DNA from 3 places in the Fervidobacterium ngatamarikiense genome. Region 3 is predicted to be linked to each of the others. Evidence: riboswitches for the same ligand, from Rfam matches in the RefSeq annotation. Region 3 holds a riboswitch; each other region holds the start of a gene.
What was found. A riboswitch is a leader RNA that binds a small molecule or an ion and turns the genes downstream of it on or off. The one in region 3 is predicted to bind cobalamin.
Positions count from the first base shown of each region.

Region 1 (6,934 bases), 460 kb from region 3:
GTATCGACTTTCTTACCTTATCACTCCACCAATCATAATGTGCAAATCTTCTTAGACTTGCCTCGATACCACCAATCACAATCTTGACATCCTTGAACGTTTGTTTAATCCAGTTTACGTACTGTATGACTGCTCTATCTGGGCGTTTGTTATTAATACCACCTGGAGTGTAATCATCACTTTTTCTTTTCTTGCGGGATGCTGTGTAATTTGCAACCATTGAGTCTACATTCCCTGATGTAACACCAAAGAATAAATTAGGTTTTCCAAGCCTTTTTATATCCTCTGGACCTTCCGGTTGCGCTATTATTCCTACCTTATAACCTCTCGCCTCCAAAAGCCTTCCAAGTAAAGCAACACCAAAAGACGGGTGATCCACATAGGCATCACCCGTCACTAGGATAACATCTAAACTTTTTAAATTTCGCAGTTTTATTTCTTCCTCTGTCGTTGGTAAAAACATCTTTAAGTCAGAATTTTTCATATATTCTCGTATTTCTTTCTTTCCCATTCAGTAACGGTAGTTGAATATTCCCACCATTCTCGCTCTTTCAATTTTAAGAACTTTTCCCAAATATGTTCGCCAAGGACTTCTCTAACAAGCTTGCTATTTTCCGCCTCGTTTAGTGCTTCTTTTAAATTCGCGGGTAGTCTGTAAATACCACGTTTTTGCTTTTCACTTTCGGACATCTGATAAATGTTTTCCTCAACTGCCGCGGGCGGTTCTATTTTTTTCTCAATTCCGTCCAAACCAGCCGCAAGAATTACAGCAAATGCTAAGTATGGGTTACATGATGGGTCCGGAGACCTGTACTCGATTCTTGTTGCTTTTCCTCTGGCTTTTGGTATCCTTATCAACGCTGTTCTGTTTCCTTTACTCCAAGCAATGTTCACGGGAGCCTCGTAGCCAGGCACAAGCCTTTTGTAACTGTTGACCGTTGGGTTTGTTATTGCCGTTATTTCTCGCGCATGTGCAATCAAACCACCTATGAAGTATTTCATAACTTGAGAAATACCATCAGGAGCACTTTCATCATAAAAGGCGTTTTTCCCGTCAAGTGTGAATAAGCTCATATGAACATGCATTCCACTACCGTTTACACCAAAGAACGGTTTTGGCATAAACGTTGCATAGAGATTGTTCTTTATAGCAAGCGTTTTAATGACAAGCTTGACCGTTTGAACGTTATCAGCTGCAATAACAGGTTCTGCGTATCTAAAATCTACCTCATGTTGTGAAGGGGCAACCTCATGATGAGTAGTCTCAACATCCAAACCCATTTCCTCCAAGTGGACAGACACTTCTGTTCTGATGTGCTCTGCGATATCAACAGGTAGAAGGTCAAAATAACTACCACTGTCCAAGAATTCGAAAACAGGTCTGTTATTTTGTCTTGGAAGAATGAAAAATTCAACCTCAGGACCTGCGTAGGGAATGAACCCCATCTTTCGAGCTTTTTCTTCAACAAGCTTTAACCTATATCTTGGGTCACCTTCGAATGGATGTTCGGAATCGTTGTAAACATCACATATAATTCTCGCACTTCTGTGACCATCAAATGTCCAAGGAAGCATGGCAACTGTTCTCAAATCTGGTTTAAGGTACATATCAGATTCATGAAGCCTTGCAAAACCCTCAACGGAAGAACCATCAAACATGATACCCGATTCTAAAGCTGTCTCAAGTTCATCAACAGGGATTTCAACATTTTTCATCATCCCGTTGATATCCGTAAACTGCAATCTTACAAACCTGACCTGGTTTTCTTCCACAAACCTAAAAAGCTCCTCACGAGTTATGTCTTTGTTTGACGCCATAACTTTCCCCCCACTCTTCGCAATCTAAAAATAGTGAGTAAAAACACGAAATAACAACTATAATTGTATTTTATCACTTTTACTCTTAACAGTCAATTATAATCACATATTTCCGGCAATATCGTCCAACGCAAAGTTAATACGAAAAAGGAGCTGCACTTTGTTTCAAAAAAATTGTGTTGACAATCTTTTCTTTCCCATTTACAATCTTATTGAGAATCACTCTCAACAAAACTCTAAAACCATTCTTCCCAATTCTGAATCCTGAAATGCGAGGTGAAATATGTGAAACTGTCAGAGGCACCCGTTGGTGCTAAAGTAATGGTCAAGGATGTAGAAGAATCCGAAATTTCGCCAAAGCTCAGAGCCATTGGCATCATGCCCGGGGTAACGATAACAGTAGTAAAGAGTGCGCCGATGGGTGACCCGAGGATATACAAAGTTTTCAATAAACTTATAAGCTTGAGGCAGTCAGAAGCAAGTCTTGTCGAAGTAGAAATACTTAGAGATTCAATTATACCTCTTTCCAGTGCTACTCCGGGATTATATAAAGTAAAACAAATTCTGGGAGGGCATATTATACATCGTCGGTTATCGAAAGTAGGGATAACGGAAGGTTCAACTATCAGACTGCTTGGTGACAGAAGAGTTGTTACATCGCTGGGAACCTTTCATATCGGATTTGGGAAGCTTTCAAAGATACTGGTAACAAGCGCTGAAACTCAATCCGAGCAAGGGAGTTGAAAACTGTGGTGATAACTGTAGGCTTATTGGGTAACCCAAATGTTGGAAAGACCAGCCTTTTCAATAAATTAGTAGGTGCCAGGCAGTACGTTGCTAATTGGCCTGGCGTTACAGTTACGAGGATTGAAGGAGCTACAACTTACAAAGACTACACTCTACATTTTGTTGATTTACCAGGTGTTTACAGTCTAACAGCGACATCTGTAGACGAGAAATTGACAAGAGATTATCTACTTTTTTCTCCACCAAATGTTACTGTCGTTGTCATAGATAGTATGAGTCCTGAACAGGGGATGTTTTTACTCTTAGAAGCTTGCGAGTTAGGATTAAATGTAATCGCTGTGTTTAACGCTATCGATGAAGCAAAAAAATCTGGAACAAAAATTGACAAGTCTTCCCTTGAGAAATTTCTTAGAGCTCCAGTTGTGCTTACATCAGCTCACACTGGAGAAGGAATCGAAGAGCTTAAAGAAAAGATTGTGGAATCCTTCAAAAGAACAACAAGACCTATTGTAATAGATTATGGAAAGGAAACTGAAGAAATAATTAAAGAAATAGAGCAATGTGTAGAAGAAACTTTTAATAAGAGATTTACTGCAGTTAAAATTATTGAAGGAGACAAATATGCAAGAGCGTTTTTGAAAAAAGATTGTCCAAAGGATATATTAGAGACGATTTCTCAGGAAATTAAAACATCAATACCTTTGACGAAGTACGAATATATAACAAACGTTGTCCAGCTTTCGATTCAAAGAACAGGCGAGGCACTTACTGTTACAGAAGCCCTCGACCATGTTTTAACACATAAGTATATAGGTATTCCTGTATTTTTGTCTCTAATTTATATGGCCTTCAACTTTACTTTCAAGGTATCAGAACCTTTGGTAGGGTTACTTGAGTATCTTTTTGAAAAAATCGCAGATTCTGTTGGAAGCGAAACTATACTGAGTTCATTAATATCGCAAGGAATCATAAATGGTGTAGGTAGTGTTTTGGCATTTGTTCCAAGTATCTTTGCACTCTTTTTTGCACTTGGAATCATGGAAGAGAGCGGTTATCTCCCACGCATAGCCTTTTTAGTCGACAAGTTAATGTATTCATTGAGATTAACCGGGAGGTCTTTCATGACATTGTTATTAGGTTTCGGGTGTAATGTAAGCAGCGTCATGGCAGCCCGGGGTTTATCGGACGAGCGCGAAAGAGTTACGACTATCTTGGTTTCGCCTTTCATTAGTTGTAGTGCAAGGATTCCCGTGTATCTTCTGATTGTTAACGTGGCATTCTCAAACCATAAAGCAGAAGCTTTTTTTGCAATATATGCCTTGAGCCTTCTTCTCACAGCTTTGTCATCAAGGATAGTAAACAAAGTAATTCTAAAGGGTGAATCGGTTCCTCTTGTTATGGAATTACCAAGGTACCGATTTCCTAAACTCCCAAATATTCTGACTTACGTGTGGAACAGAGGAAAGCACTTTCTCGAAAAAGCCGGAACGATTATTTTTGCTACAAGCATTGTAATTTGGGTGTTAACTTATTTTCCAGGTAGAGGAGACGTAGATAATAGCTTCGTTTCCATGCTTGGAAAATTTCTTCAACCATTGTTTGCACCTTTAGGATTTTCATGGCAAATAGTGTCAGCGCTTATATTTGGGGGAGTCGCAAAGGAAGTCATAGTATCCTCGCTTTCACAATTTTACGGCAACGTTTCCAATATTCATTTTGACCCTCTCATAGGTGCAACACTAATGACCTTTATACTTGGTTATATGCCATGCTTCGCTACACTTGCAGCAATAAAAAGTGAAACAAATAGCTCGAAATATACATTATTTGCAGTTTTTTACAGTCTTGCTATTTCCTACTTACTTTCGTTGGTAGTATACACAACGGGAAGGTGGATACTATGAGAAGTATTAACAGAATGCTTGCAATAATGTTAATTCTTTCCCTGGTAACCTTCATTTTATACGTTATAGAAGGGCAATATTTGTTCTCTTTGGTGATACTGTCGTTTATGTCCGTTCTAATATCAGGTTTCCAAGAATTTGGAAGTAATGAGTACACTTTTAAAATCGCACATCTGTATGTTGGGAGCATACTTTTCTTAATTGCTGCAGGATATGTATTCTTCACGTTTACATTTTCTATAGTTAATGTACTTATTGGTGAAGAAATCTATAAACTGAGTCCTGGGGACGTTATGCTCTTGATTACAGGCGCATATTCAATTATATATGTAATCCACTTACGAAAAGCTGCGCTAAAACCTGATAAAACAGACTTAATGAGTACAGATGCAAATAAAACTTGTTGTCATTAATTAATGGCGGTAGTATAATATGAACTAGAAAACAAGTTAAAATAAACCTCCCTTCGTATGTCCAAGGGAAGTCCGGTGAGAATCCGGCACGGGGCCGCCACCGTGAGCGGGGACGAAACCTGCACAGTGCCACTGGCTTTAAAGCTGGGAAGGCGCAGGGAGTAGGATGATCCGCGAGTCGGGAGACCTGACATACGAAGGAAGGTGGCCATCCACCACGTAGCCTGGGGATGGCAACAAATTTTTGCAAAGAGGGAGGGTTTGTGTATGGTTAAGTCGTTTTCTTTTGGCTCTTTAAGAAAGCTTTTCGTCATGTTCATGCTCATTGTGACAGTTTTTTCACTTGCTATTGCGGTTGTTGATGATGCTGGAAGAATTGTGAATATTCCAATGCCACCAAGAAGGGTTGTCTCTGCTGCACCAAGTGCGACAAGGTATTTGCAAGCTCTTGGACTTGAAAATCGAATCGTCGGTGTTACTACTTGGGATAATTACAAAAAGGCAGAGAACATAGGCAACATGGTGCCTTTAAACATCGAGAAAATTCATTCTCTAAAGCCTGACCTAGTTATCATGTTCGGTGGTTTCCAATTCCCAGAAGTGGAAAAACTAGAAAAAGCAAATCTCACAGCTTATGTTTTAAACGCAAACACTTTGACAGATATAATTAAAGCTGTTGGTCAACTCGGTGCCGTTTTCAATGTCAAAAACAAGGCCGACAAGCTTGTCTCCGAGCTCAGAAATAAAATGACAGAAATTGGACAAAAAACTTCGAAAATTCCATTGGAAAGCAGACCGACGGTGTTTTTCACAATAACAACACCAGACGAAAATGCGAAACAACTATGGACGGCAGGAACTGGTTCGTATATGAACGAACTTATCGTCATCGCCGGTGGTAGAAATATAGCAGCTCCATACACAGGAAATAACGGATGGTTACCTGTAAGTTGGGAATGGCTTGTTAAAAATGATCCTGATGTAATAATAATCGGAGCATATGGTGATCCAAAAGAAGTTGAGCAGGCTGTAAAAAACCATTCAATAATGAAGAATTTAAAAGCAGTAAAACAAGGTAAAGTTTTGATAGTCGATGGTGATGAGGTTAGCCAAGCAGCACCACATATTTTCAAGTATTTGGATATTTTCTATAACTTCTTCTACGGAGGTAAGTAATAATTGGCTAGAACCCAAAAATGGTTCAAAACTTTGGGGAGGTATTCCCTCCCCTTTATTTTCGTCATAGTTTTTGTTTTTAACTTGTCCTTTGGAACAGTGTATGTCAGTCCTTTGAAAATATTCCAACTTCTTCAACAAGAAAGCGCCGAAAAATATATGATATGGAACTTGAGGTTTCCAAGGGTTTTAATGGCAACACTAACGGGAATAGCACTGTCGTTGGTAGGAAATATATTCCAAGCGATAATGAAAAATCCTCTTGTTGACCCTTATCTTATAGGAACATCCGCCGGAGCTAGTTTTGGTGCACTCTTAGCAATATACTTTATTGTGAACTCGATTGCCCATGTGAGTGTCCCCACGATGAGTTTCATATTTGCGTTAATCGCTTCTAGTCTTTCCATAATACTTGCAAAGAAAGGAAATGTGGTACCAACAGTTCATCTTGTTTTAAGTGGTGTATTGGTTAGCACATTATTTTCCGCTGGTAGTATGTTACTTTTAAACATTGCAAATAAATCTCTTGTAACTGGGCACGTTTGGCTCTACGGTTCATTCTCGGGAATAACTTTCAGAGATTTAACTGTTCCTGTGATTTCCTTAACAGTTTTCGTAACCTTAGCCTTTACGTTAAACAAACAACTGGACGTTATGACCTTGGGTGAAAAAGAAGCAAAGAGTTTAGGTATCAATGTGGAAGCCTTAAAATGGACTTTTTATTTGCTTGGTTCATTTGTTACTGCTACATTTGTTTCCAAAACAGGTATCATAGGCTTTGTTGGACTGGTAGTTCCACACATGGCACGGACAATTGCTGGTCCCAAACATAGTAGAAATCTTTTAGCAACAATTTTAATAGGTGGTATGCTAATG
Region 1 is NZ_CP011393.1:615,293-622,226, reverse strand. It holds gene JM64_RS02955 (YgiQ family radical SAM protein) at 1-463, opposite strand, end outside; gene glnA (type I glutamate--ammonia ligase) at 481-1,800, opposite strand; gene JM64_RS02945 (FeoA family protein) at 2,104-2,562, shown strand; gene feoB (ferrous iron transport protein B) at 2,568-4,469, shown strand; gene JM64_RS02935 (hypothetical protein) at 4,466-4,882, shown strand; cobalamin riboswitch at 4,924-5,091, shown strand; gene JM64_RS02930 (ABC transporter substrate-binding protein) at 5,150-6,058, shown strand; gene JM64_RS02925 (FecCD family ABC transporter permease) at 6,062-6,934, shown strand, end outside.
Region 1: it holds a riboswitch for cobalamin, as region 3 does, so the genes downstream of both, JM64_RS02930 (ABC transporter substrate-binding protein) here and JM64_RS05050 (ATP-grasp domain-containing protein) in region 3, are expected to answer to the same signal.

Region 2 (6,934 bases), 160 kb from region 3:
GCAGTGACCTTTTTATACAATTTAAGTGCTTTTTTAACATCTTCCTTTTCTGGTATTTTTCCCTCAAGTTTGTAGTATCCTATTTTTTCAATCCCCACCTTTAAGACTCCCGCAAAAGCACTCATCGGATACATCGCGTTAATCTTTATTGCTCCGTATTTTAAGATGTATTTCCAGGAACTGATAGGATTGAAGAGTGAAATCACAAAAGCCGTAACCCTTGAAGGTACGATGTTTAATAAATCATCGAACCTTGCTGAAAATTTTCCAAACCACTCGTATTTCTCATTCCTATAGCCAAAGAGCGCATCGTAAGTGTTGACTACCCTGTAGATAACTGCACCGGGAAGTCCAAAGAGCGAATAATAAAGCAACGGACCGGTTATGCTATCTGAGATGTTCTCTGCCAAGCTCTCTATTGCAGCAGAGTAAAGGTGAGCTTTATCAAGCTTTGATACATCCCGAGAAACAATAAGCGAAACGTTCTTCCTCAAGAGTTCTACGTCATCTGTGTAACATCTTGCAACATGCTCATACAAGCTTCGGATAGAAAATGTAGATTTTAACAAGTAAATTGAACCCAAAAAACCTAAGATTCGCGAAATTTTGTTGTCACTTTTTGATATAACCATGAGTGATAAGCTTATCTCCAGAAAAAGCACAATTTCAATAGTCTGCGCTATCATGCCAAAAATAAACCTAAGGAAGTTACTTTTTTCAGGTTTGTTGAGTTTTTTGTCAAGCCATTTACCAACGAATCCCATGTAAACAACAGGGTGAATTTGAGAAGGGTATTCACCGAAAAGTAAATCGTATACTATGGCAAAAAGTAAAGCAAAAAGCTCTCCGGAAAGAAAAATTGTATCCAACATTTATTTTTACATCCCTTCAGAAATGATGCGTTCAATTTTCGAGATGTCGATATGTTCAATAATGAAGTCTGTTATTCTATCGATTTCTTTGATAATTTGCGCTTTATCATTCAAAGCGATTTCCCCTTCTTTTTTGGTCAATAAATCTTCGTCTGGAATTTTGTTTTCAAAGTAAGGTACTGTTCCAAGATATTCGATGGAATATCTTTTAGCAAGTATTTGTGGGGCGTCTTTCAGAAGTGATTTGTCACCATGGAATTTGGTGAATACAAAGCCCTTTAAAAGTTTTTGTTCTTTGTTATCCATCAGTTCGATGGTACCTGCAACTTGTGCGAATGCTCCACCCCTTGAGATGTCCGAAACAAGAATAACTTGCGCACCAACACTCTTTGCAACTCGAAGGTTTACTATCTCTGAGTCTTTGAGGTTCGGTTCAACGAACGCACCTGCTCCTTCGATGATTACTAAATCATGGTTTTTCGACAATTTCTCAAGCATGTCTCTGATTTGCGCAAACAATTTTTCTTTTGAATCAAACATGTAACGCTCAGATGTTAAGTAGTCGATGAATTCACCCATGAAATAAACCTGTGTTTTTCCTTCTTTTGGGACTATCAATATCGGATTGAATTCCATGGTAGGTTCTTTTTCGCATGCAATTGCTTGAACATACTGGGCTATCGCTATTTTCCCTTTCCCGTTTTGGATGTTGATAAACTTTCTTGACATATTTTGGGATTTGAAAGGTGCTACGTTTAGACCTTTTCTTGTAAAGTATCTGCACAAAGCCATTACTAACGTTGATTTTCCAACGTTCGACATTGTACCTGCAACCATTAAATACATCTTCTCACCTTCCAAAGGCATGGAATATATAAAATGCTAATAAGACTACCATTTGGGATATTAAACAACTCCCACCAAGCACATCACCTGTGATTCCACCGATTTTAATTTCCGAAACTCTGGAGATTAAGTATGCCGTGGTTATGGTTAAAGCGAGAGAAATAAAAAACATTAGCGGGCTAATGAAAAGTAACGGTATCAGGAAAATCATCGAACATGCTGTGTATCGCTTGTTGTATGGAAAGAGCATAGCACCCAATCCTTTTGGTTTGGCAGGTTTCGAAAAGGTGAGCAAAAGTGCCATTTCATATCTTCCAAAAACAGAGGCAAAAAGGAATGCTTGCCAGTTTAGTGTTGACATGAGTTGGTAAAAGAGCAAGATGTAGAGCATGCCATAAAAGACAGCGAATGGTCCAACATTACCTTTGGACATTATCTCAAGTCTACGTTCTTTGTTTGACTGGTTTAAAAAGCCGTCGAACATATCAAGAAGACCATCGAAATGGAAGAGGTCAAAGAAATAGTATCCAATAGCCATCGCTCCGAAAATGAAAAGCAATTTGTAATTACTCAAGGAATGAGCCAATAAAACTCCAATGGAATAAATAGTACCAGGGATGTATCCAATCACGGGAAAATATACGGGAATTCGTTTTATTCTTTTTTCCCATTCGTCAATATTTTTAATCTTGACAGGTAGCCTTGAGATAAATGATAAAGTAAGTAAAAAGTCAGTAAGGACTTCTTTCCACATGTTATTCAATGCTCCCAGTGTTATAAATTTTGTCTTTGAATTCCTCCCACAATTCTAAGGACTGCTCCAATTCGTCTTCATCAAATATTTCAAAACAAAGATACTCCACCGTGAAAAGCCTACCTGAAAGTATTTGGTAAACTTTGTCAAGTGTTTCCAAATCAAGTTTTTGGTGGTCTTTTCCCTCAATAACGCCCATCATATGGATTTCGACAATGTTATCAATGAAGCTGTTTTCCACTTTGGCTCCTAGAATATGGTGCCCTACGTCAAAGACTGTTCGTAAATGATTAAATACTCGTTCTTTTAGATTTTCAATAGAAATCTTTGGATGTGACAAAAGAGCGCGGAATAATTTCTTATCCTTTTCCGTGCAATCTTCAAAAGGATGTAGCACATAATTTACTATATCCAAGTTCATCTCAAGGTATTTAAATGCATTTAAAACGTTCGTAATGTTATCTGTTGGAAGATGGACAGTATATTTAATTTGTCTTTCGAGTGCAATTTTGCGTAAATGCTCCTTTTCTTGCTCAAATAACCTGTAAGTATCATCATCCCAAGTGTAAACAAGTAGCTCAATGAATTCAAAGTTACGAAACTTTCGAGTTATATACTCAACGTTTTCGTAATAAGTGCCAGGTATGACCCAAGATGTTGTACCTAATAGTTGGCTCATTTAATACGCACTCCTATTCCGGAGACAACAAGATAAACTTCTTTTGCGAGCTTAGCTAGTCGCGTATTAGTTTTTCCAAGTATTTCGGCATACTGCCTGGCTATTGGATTCTCAGGTATAATTCCCCAACCAACTTCATTGGTGACTACGATAACATCACTACTCATATTGCTTAGAACATCAACGAGCCCATCAATACGCTCCTGAACATCAAGTCGATAATAATAAAGGTTGCCAAGGTAGGTTGTAAGGCATTCAAAAAGGATAACATCGTAGTTGTTATCTATATTTTTGAGAACTTCCGTCACATTGACAGGTTCTTCGAAAGTATCGAAAAGCTCCTTTCTTTCCGCTTTATGCTTTTCTATTCTCAACCTCATTTCTTCATCAAACGGAACACCAGTTGCTAGAAAAGCTCGTTTGGTGTATTTTAAAGCCATGTTTAGTGCAAACGTACTCTTACCTGATTTCATTCCACCAGTTATAAGTATCAAACTGAATCACTTCCTTTCGATACACCCGCATCGTCGAATGTCGCCATTTCTCGTATCATCTTTATTGCCGCTTCTATAATAGAAATTGCCAAAGCTCCACCAGTTCCTTCTCCAAGCCTCATATCTAAGTCAAGAATTGGTCTAAGGTTCATAGCATCAAGTAAAACCTTGTGCCCTTTCACCTTAGATTTGTGACCAGCGAAAACAAAATCAAGCACACTAGGTTCAAGCTTCCAAGCTAGCAAAAGTGCTGCAGTTGTCGGAAAACCATCTACGACGACCGGAATATGTCTGCTTGTTGCCTCAATTATAAATCCTGCCATCTGACCAATACAAAAACCTCCGACTTTCTCGAGTACATCAATAGGATCATCGGCATTGGGTTTATTTATTTCTATAGCTTTTTCTACAGCTTGACGCTTTCTTTCTAATGTATCGTTATCGATAGGAGTACCTATGTCCAGAATCTCGTCTATATCAAATCCAAATGCTACAGAAATAGCCGTTGCAGTTGTAGTATTACCAATCCCCATATCACCTAAAACAAGAAGGTCTGTACCTTCTTCTATCGCTTTCTTCGCTATCTCTTTTCCTTTTTCAATACACTCAATTGCTTGCGTTCTTGTCATTGCAGGACCTTTTGTAAAATCGGCTGTACCATAACCAATTTTTGCATTGATTAAATTTGGATGTGTGAATTCAAAGTCTCCATCGACTCCGGCATCAACCACGTAAACATCCGCTCCAACATGTCTACCAAATACGTTTATGGCCGCACCGCCGTTAAGAAAATTCAGAACCATTTGGTATGTAACTTGTTTTGGATAAGCAGAAACCCCCTGTTCTACCACACCATGGTCGGCAGCAAAAACATAAATTCTTTTAACCTTCGGAAGGTCTGGTATTACTTTGTTCTGGATTAGTCCCATCTTCAAAGCGATTTTTTCCAAGTATCCAAGGCTACCAATAGGTTTTGTCAAATTGTTCAGACGTCTCATGATACTGTCTTTCAAAACGTTTTCAAACATTCCTTTTTCCATACGTAAACCCCCCTTTTGCTTTTATTAATCAAAGAAAAAATTTCCCAAACAGCCCGAGCTGTCGGGAATTGATTCCCACATAGTCGGTCTCCCGGCTCGTGGATCATCCTACTCTCCGCGCCTTCCCAGCTCAAAAACCTGAGCCAGTGGCTTTTATGCGGATTTCGTCCCCACTCACGGTTGCTGGGCAGCCCCGGATTTGCACCGGCGTTCCCATACACTATGTGGGATGTGGTTATTTGTTTTTTATTATTTTACCCCAAAACGTTTGGGTTTTACAACTTTGCTTTTACATAAATTTCTGACTTTATGTTATAATTATTAGAGTAAATGAACTTTTTTGGTCGCAAATTTAACGGGGAGGAGGATGGGCATGAAAAAATTCTTGTTGTTTGCCTTTGTGATTGTGGTTTTTTCGGTATTCTTCTTACTTTCTTCATGCAACAAATCAAATGTTTTGCGCATCTACAACTGGGCAGATTATATTCCTGAGGAAGTTATCCAACAATTTGAGAAAGAGTACAACTGTAAGGTCATTTACGACACGTTTGCATCAAATGAAGAGATGTTTGCAAAGATTAAATCGGGCGGAACAGGATACGACATAGTTTTTCCCTCAGGTGACCACGTTAAAATGATGATTAATGAAGGACTTTTGGAAAAACTTGACTTAAGCAAAATACCAAATTTCAAAAATATCGACCCTATCGTCTTATCTAAAACAACATACGACCCGAATCACGAATATTCAGTCCCGTATATGATGGGTACCACAGGTTTGATAGTGAACAAAAAATACCTCAAAGATTACGAAAAATCTTGGAGTATATATGAACGTGCTGATTTGAAAGGCAAAATGACACTCCTTGATGATATGCGCGAAGTTTTTGGAGCAGCGTTAAAATACCTTGGATATTCGGTGAACACAACAAATCCAGACGAAATCGAACAAGCAAAGCAAGTCATATTGAAATGGAAAGAAAATATCGTCAAATTTGATGCAACAACTTATGCACAAGGTGTTGTGAATGGGGAATTCTGGGTTGTGCACGGATATCCTGAGAACGTGTTCCAACTGATTCCTGAAGAAGATTTAGAGAATTTTGAGTTCTTTGTTCCAAAGGAAGGTGGAACACTCTGGATTGACAACATGGTAATTCTAAAGGATGCCAAAAACAAGGACCTGGCATACAAATTTATAAACTTCATTCTGAGACCAGAAATTGCAGCTCAGATATCTGACTATTTGATGATACCATCTCCTATCACCGATGCACAAAAATATAAAAAAGTTGAGCCACTCTACACGCTCGACGAACTTAGTAACTGCGAGATAATAGATTACATTGGAGAACACATTGATCTGTACAACAAAGCCTGGGAAGAGATAATCAAATAATCAAAGCAAGCTAAAATGTAGGTAACAAAGCGGGGCTGGTAAAGAGCTCCGCTTTTTTTGTAACAACCTTTCGCAAATATTGTGGAACAAAACAAGGCTAGTTGTTGTAGAATAGTGGTAGAATTTCAATAACACCACAGAGGTGGTCAGATGATAAAGATATTCAAAGAGCAAGTTGAATCAGCTACTAAGTTATACGATTTATCTAGCGAACTTCTAAATATTGAGAAAGCACTCAAAAAAATTAGAAACAACTTCCCAGACTTCACACTGCAATCAACACTTGTCAAAGTTGCGGTTGTGAATTCACTTTATAACACAAATATCTTCAGGGTATATGATGTTGCTTATCACATATCGGAAGTTATCTCGCAAGAAGGAATTGTTTTAGAACCTGAATTCGTAGACAAATTGTCGACAGTTGTGCTTAGAAGTAATGGAGACAATGGAAAGGAAAAACACTACACAAGCTTTTCTTCAGCTTTGGCTCATATTTTCTTAAGTGAAAAATTCCCCATCTACAATTCTGTTACAGCACGTATGGTAGCTTACCACTTAAACGAGGAAACTAAAGCTAGCAAGAAATACACAACATACAATGATTTTTATCATGATTTTTATATGCTTTTGAATTCTCTTGACTTTAAAACATCTGTTTCAGAATTACACAAATACCTTTGGATTTCAGGAGAGTACAGGAAGTTGAACGGTATAAAGCCTTGGGAGAATCCAAGTAATGAAATCAACCCTGGTTTGAAAAAGTTGTTCGAGAAAAGGGATGATACTACACAAAAAATTCTGAAAGATTTGATAAAAGACCTATATGGACCGCTGTTTTTAGAATAGCGGA
Region 2 is NZ_CP011393.1:1,233,593-1,240,526, reverse strand. It holds gene cbiB (adenosylcobinamide-phosphate synthase CbiB) at 1-872, opposite strand, end outside; gene JM64_RS05840 (cobyric acid synthase) at 879-1,718, opposite strand; gene JM64_RS05835 (adenosylcobinamide-GDP ribazoletransferase) at 1,723-2,472, opposite strand; gene cbiR (cobamide remodeling phosphodiesterase CbiR) at 2,474-3,151, opposite strand; gene cobU (bifunctional adenosylcobinamide kinase/adenosylcobinamide-phosphate guanylyltransferase) at 3,148-3,645, opposite strand; gene cobT (nicotinate-nucleotide--dimethylbenzimidazole phosphoribosyltransferase) at 3,642-4,685, opposite strand; cobalamin riboswitch at 4,750-4,925, opposite strand; gene JM64_RS05815 (extracellular solute-binding protein) at 5,059-6,084, shown strand; gene JM64_RS05810 (hypothetical protein) at 6,235-6,930, shown strand.
Region 2: it holds a riboswitch for cobalamin, as region 3 does, so the genes downstream of both, cobT (nicotinate-nucleotide--dimethylbenzimidazole phosphoribosyltransferase) here and JM64_RS05050 (ATP-grasp domain-containing protein) in region 3, are expected to answer to the same signal.

Region 3 (6,934 bases):
AGAAACCTTTCCCCTTTCTCCTTCAATAATTGCTCCCGCATGCCCCATACGTTTCCCTTCTGGAGCATGTCTACCTGCGAAGAAAGCAACGATGTTTTCTGGAGAGAAGCCTATTTTTAATGCATGCTCAACACCTCTTACCTCATCTTCACCACCAATTTCACCAATTAGCAATACTTTTTCGTAACCTAGTTTTTTCACTATCTCAAAAGCTTCCGAAACATTTGTCCCCACAACGGGATCTCCACCCAACCCAAGTGCTACACCGACACCTGGATTCTCACTCAGATGTTTCGCTGTTTCATACATTAGCGTGCCGCTTCTTGAAATGATGGCTACATTTCCTGCTTTAAAATACTTTTCCGGCATGATACCAACCTTAACTCGCTCATGAGGGTTTATAACACCTGGGCAATTGGGACCAACTATTGTAGCTCCCTTTTCTCTTGCCAGTTTCAACATCTTTAGCGTATCGTGAACAGGAACATGTTCAGTTATTATTACAAAATTCACCACACCATTATCAACAGCATCCTTAAACGCTTCTAAAACATTTTGAGGTGGAACAAAAAAGACAGCTGTATCTGGCTTTTCAAAACTCTCACTGAGGCTTTGATAGACTGGCACACCATCCATGCGTTGTATATGTTTGTTCTTACTCACCACACATACTACATTCGTCCCGTATTCAATCATCCTTTTGAGGTGATAACTTCCATATCTTCCTGTTCCGCCGTAAACACAAACTGTATTTGTTTTAAAAAACATCGTTAACACCCCTCTTTTGAACCTTCTCATCTTCTTGAAGTCTTTCAATTAAATCTTTCATATCGTCAACAGCATAAATTCCGTGCTTTTTTAATAATTCTTTTGCCAGAAATTCGTTGTTTCCAGACAACCTAATATAAATTTCGAAATCTGGGTCTTCTTCTTTAAAATTCACAACGCCTTTGGCTATTTCCAAACAATCGGTGATGCCCCCAAAGATATTCAAAACTGCTTTACTACACAAAGACATGACTTTTTTCAACGCCTCGTAAACACTTTCCATTGTTGCACCACCGCCCAAATCACAAAAATTAGCTGGTTTGTAACCATGCTCAACAAGTATATCTATCGTTGCCATAACAATCCCTGCACCACAGCCAATCACGCCAATTTCTCCATTTTCAAACGGCACGAAAGAATTTGTTTCTTCAGTATCCTCATATGCCCACAATTGTCTATACAGCGCACTGTCATCCACATGAAACACGGCATCTAACGCGTAAAAATCTCCGTCTTTAAAAACAAAAGGATTAATCTCGAGCAACGTTAAATCGTATCTTACGAATATATCGTACAACTGCTTCGCAAATTCCTGAAGGTCTTTGGGAAGTTCTCGTATGTTGCTTGTACGCAGCACTTTGTCTGGATATTTCGATGCAAATTCTTCTATGTCCACACCACCAACCTCAGAATACACAAACACAGCGTCTCTGACATTTCTGTCGATTGAAAGTGAAATGTATCTCTCAGTGTCATGCGGAATGTATTCTTCAACTAATACTCCGTAGGGTTCCTCTCCTTTTATCTTCATCCCCAAAATCTTCCTAATACCTTCGAGACTTTTTTCCAAATTTTCGGCGACCACAATTCCGCCGGCTTTCATCCTCCCACCAACTAATACTTGAGCTTTAAGGACCTGCGGAAAACCGAGCCTTTCCAAGCACTTCCTTAAAGACTTTTCTTCTGCTAGTTCTTCGGATGTTACCAAATAGCTTCTTGGTACTCTTACTTTTTCCGCCCTCAGGATATCCTTTGCCAAATACTCGTGAATCTTCATACCTTTCTACCCCCTTTCGAGATTTAAAGAAAAATACCCCCAAAAATCGATGGTTTTTGGGGCACCCATTCCCTTAAAGGCAGGTCTCCCGACTCGTGGATCACCCTACTCCCTGCGCCTTCCCAGCATTAAAGCCAGTGGCATTTTGCAGGTTTCGTCCCCACTCACGGTGGCCCGACCGTCCCGGATTTTCACCGGAGTTCCCTTTTAAGCACGTAAGTGCACCTTTAAGGGGAGGGAGTATTAAATTTTTGTGATTTAAAATTCTTATTATCCAACAAAAATGCTAACTTACTCGTTTGCAAAAATCAACCCCAAACTAATGACCTTTTGAGGCTATTAATAGCTGTTAAACGACAACATTTAATTATTTTCACGTTTTGCTTTTGTTCCGTTAACTCTATAAAGCAGAAAGAATTTCCCAGCACGCACAGTATCGAAAAAATAAACGCTATCTTAATCTAAGTTTATCAATAGAAAGCAAAGTAAAATCAATATTTACAAGCATAGCGATTGACCCGCATTTAAAAACCAAATATAATTATTTTTGCTAAAGAGGGGGGAAGCTGCAAGGGACACTATTTTTCAAACATCAGACACTACACTGAGAGGAGGAAGTCACATGAAAAAGTCACTGGCACTCTCGCTACTTGTATTTGCCTCTATTCTCCTACTTGCAGCTTTCGACCCAACAGTATTTGTTGAAGCAACCATAGGTGAACCAGACACGCTTGATCCCCATCTAGCATATGACACAACAAGCGGTGAAGTACTCTACAATATCTATGAAAACCTCATAGCCTACAAAGGTCAAAGCGTTAGCGAGTTTGAGCCGAGACTTGCTACGGAAGTTCCAACTGTCAAGAACGGACTCATTAAAGATGGTGGAAAAACGTATATTTTTCCAATTAGAAAGGGTGTAAAATTCCACAACGGTAATCCACTTACCCCAGAAGATGTGAAGTATTCATTTGAACGCGGTCTTCTTTACGACCCAGATGGTGGTCCAATGTGGATGCTCTGGTATGCTATCTTTGGTTTCCATTCGAGAGACGAAGCTATTGAACAGTTTGTTGGAAAGCCTGTTAGCGAAATATTCGACCAGAATGGGCAGCCAAAACCAGAATATAGAGAAAAACTTGTTAATTTTTACAAGCAAGTCATTGACCCGGCGATCCAAGTTCAAGGAGATAATGTGGTAATTAAGCTCAAGAGACCATATGCTCCTTTCCTCAACATCATCGCACAGAGCTCACACTGGGCAGCAATACTTGACAAAGAAACATGTGTGAAAATTGGACTTTGGGATGGTAAACCAGACACATGGTGGAAATACAAAGACGTTACGAAAGAACAGTCACCACTCTATTCTTATGCAATTGGAACAGGTCCGTACAAACTTGTAGAATGGGACAGAAAACAACAAAAAGTAATTCTCGTTGCAAATGAGAATTATTGGAGAGGACCAGCAAAGATTAAGAAAGTAATAATTTGGGCAATTCCTGAGTGGTCAACAAGAAAAGCAATGCTCGAAAAAGGTGATGCAGATACTATTGACGTCGCAATTGAATTTGTTGACCAACTTAGCTCAAACAAAGATATCCAAATAATAAGAAACCTTCCAACGCTTGCTGTTACGGTTCTGTTGTTCAACTGGTCAGTTAACCCTAACAGCAAATTCATAGGTAGTGGAAAGCTTGATGGAAACGGAATACCACCTAACTTCTTCAGTGATATTAATGCAAGAAAAGCGGTTGCCGCAGCTATCAATTACGATGCACTTATCCAGGAAGTGCTAAAAGGTTCTGGTAAAAGAGTTCCAACAGCTTTACCACAAGGCTTGCTAGGTTACGACCCTTCATTACCACTTTACAAGTTCAGTTTGAACGAAGTAAAAATGTACCTACAAAAGGCTTGGAACGGACAAGCTTGGCAGAAAGGTATTAAATTCAGCATCGCGTTCAACGAAGGTAACACAGCAAGGCAACGAGTTGCAGAAATGATAAAGATGTACATGGAAATGGCAGCACCTGGAAAGGTTAAAATTGAAGTTCAACCACTTCAGTGGCCCAATTTCCTTGATGCAACACAGAACGGAGAAATTCCGGTTTCCATAAACGCATGGCAAGCGGACTTTCCAGACCCAGATAACTTCATATTCACACACTACCACAGTATGGGAGATTACGCAGATAGACAGGGAGAGGCATTCAAAAAATTTGTGAGCACTCCAAGAAAAGAACTGGGTGGAAAGAGCCTTGACCAACTTACTGAAAATGCTGCAGCAGAGACAGACGCACAAGTTAGAGGAAAACTCTATGCGCAGATTCAAAAATTTGTTGTTGACAATTGTCTCAGTGTCCCACTCTATCAACCAACTGCGACGTATGTTTTCAGAACATGGGTTAAAGGTTGGTACTACAACCCAATGAGACCAGGTCACGACTTCTTCACACTTTACAAAAAACAATGATTAGAGTACATAAGAATTCGAAACACAGGTCACCGAAAGGTGACCTGTGTTTTTTTTTTACGTGCCAAACATCAGCATAGCGGTAAGGTGAAGGACTGATTAACGAAAAAATCTAATGATGCGCCTTTAATCTTTTGAATTATCTGTCGGTATCACTGTAGTTTCTCCTTATTGCTCAATTATTTGTTGTTTTACTTTTCATCGAATATCTAAATAAATTGTGTAAAATACATATGTGGACAAAGTCTATCTTTTTATGTTATAATAAGTTAAACCTAATTCACTTACATCTTTACTATGAGAGGTGGTTAGATGAAAAGTTTAGGAGAGTTGTTAGTCCAGCCTGGTCCTTTTTCGGAAATTGTTATTGGAAACACTGCAATTGTGAGGGCAATGATTGAAAGCGGTGTAAGAGTGGTAACGTCATATCCTGGTTCGCCCACACCTGAGATAGCCGAAGCGATAAATTCCATACCAAAAGACAAAAATCCGCTGTATTTTGAGTTTTCAACAAACGAAAAGGTAGCTTTAGAAGTAGCGTTTGGTGCAGCAGTTAACGGATTTACCTCATGTGTGTTTTTCAAAAGTGTCGGTATGAACGTGGTTGCCGATTCTTTTGTCCAGCTAAGCATGATGGAAATCCCTGGTGGGATGGTAATTGTAACAGGCGATGACCCGGGTGCGAACAGTTCACAAAATGAGCAAGATAACCGACATTACGCAAGGCTTTCCTACACCCCTGTCTTTGAACCGAAAGACGCACAAGAGGTCTACGAGATGTTCAAACAAGCTGTCGAATACTCCAAAAAGCTACGTTCCCCTGTAATTCTGCGCTTAACAACCCACACTGCTCACTTCAAACAAAAAGTCAACTTTGGAACGTTTATTCCCTCACCGCTAGGTTCCCCTGTCTTTGATGTTAAAAATAACGGTCCATACATTCCGATAGCTCAAAATGTTCCAATAATGAAAAGAAGAGCGCTTGAAAAATTGCAAATGTGGGCTGAGATTTCGGAAAAATACGCTTTTATAACAAACAACGGGAGTGAGATAGGAATTATAACGGCTGGACTTCCTTACCTTTCATTGCTCGATGTGCTGGGAGAAAATGTGAAAAGAGTAGACATTTTAAGACTTGGCATGGTCTACCCATTACCAAGGAAGGCAATAACAGAATTTCTTAAAAAGCACAAAATAGTGAAAGTTCTGGAAGAGTTAGATGATTTCATCGAAGAAAAGGTGAAAGCGATTGCCTTTGAAGAAAGAATAGATGTAAGAATTGTTGGAAAAATGGACTTGGAGGACTGGATTGGGGAGTACACTCCAGAAAAAGTTTATTCAGTTCTTTCGAAATTTGCACCAGAGTTGCTCAGAAATATCAAGGTTCCAAACAACACAATGCGAGTTCTAAACCGTCCACCACAACTTTGTCCGGGTTGTGGTCACAGACCTGTTTTCTATGTTCTCTCAAAAATTTTGAACGAAAAAGATATATCAGTAGCTGATATTGGGTGTCATACACTCGGATTTTTGGAACCTTACAACGTGGGACAAGTCCTACTATCGATGGGACACTCAACAGGAACGGCATCTGGTCTTAGCATGTTCAACCCTGATAGAAAAGTTGTTGCATTCCTCGGAGATTCCACATTCTTCCACGCTGGAATACCCGGAATTATAAACGCTGTGTTCAATAAGCACAACTTTACACTAGTTATAATGGAAAACGGGACAACAGCCATGACCGGTCATCAAGACCATCCAGGAAAAGCGATTAAAATTCGACAGATTCTCGAAGCTATAGGTGTGAAGTATATTTGGGAAGTCGATACATACCAGCAAGATAAACTCGAAGAAATCTTGCGAACAGCTCTTGAAACAAAAGAATTCAACGTCGTAATTGCGAAACATCCATGCATGTTGAAATTCACAAGGGAAAGAAGAAGGAAGGGTGTAATAAAAGTACCTCAGATGAAGGTAACCAACAGATGCACACTTGCTGGTGTGTGTATAACCAAATTTGCTTGCCCATCGTTCCAAAGAGCAGATGATGGAAGTATCTTTGTCCATGAAGACCTCTGTATTGGCGATGGTTCTTGTATGATTGCCTGCCCATCGGGAGCGCTGGAGTTTGAAAAAGTAGAATCAGGTGGTGATGCAAAATGAGAAAATTCGACATATTCCTTATAGGTGTTGGCGGACAGGGAATAGGACTTTTGAGTGAAGTATTAATCCGTGCCATCGATTATAGTGGTCAAAAATGCATAGGTGTCGATACTCACGGCTTAGCCCAAAGGGGTGGGATTGTCTCTTCACACATAAGAATTGGAGATGTGAACTCTCCACTTGTGCTACCTGGAGATGTTGATTTGGCACTTGCACTTGAAAGACACGAAGCTGCACGTGCGCTTAACTATCTGAAGAATGGCGGAACTCTTGTTTATTACAACACATCCTGGCAACCATTACCTGTAAGGTTAGGCAGGGAAGGTGAAATAAAAGAGGAAGAAATTGAAAACGTAGCTAACAAGCGAGGCATAAGGGTATACAAAGTCAAATACGAATTGCCAGATGCACGGATGCAGAATATCGCATTACTCGGTGTAGTTGCTAAAAACAACCTTATACCTAGCGTC
Region 3 is NZ_CP011393.1:1,073,859-1,080,792, forward strand. It holds gene JM64_RS05045 (succinate--CoA ligase subunit alpha) at 1-768, opposite strand, end outside; gene JM64_RS05050 (ATP-grasp domain-containing protein) at 758-1,825, opposite strand; cobalamin riboswitch at 1,887-2,069, opposite strand; gene JM64_RS05055 (ABC transporter substrate-binding protein) at 2,448-4,298, shown strand; gene JM64_RS05060 (thiamine pyrophosphate-dependent enzyme) at 4,611-6,464, shown strand; gene JM64_RS05065 (2-oxoacid:acceptor oxidoreductase family protein) at 6,461-6,934, shown strand, end outside.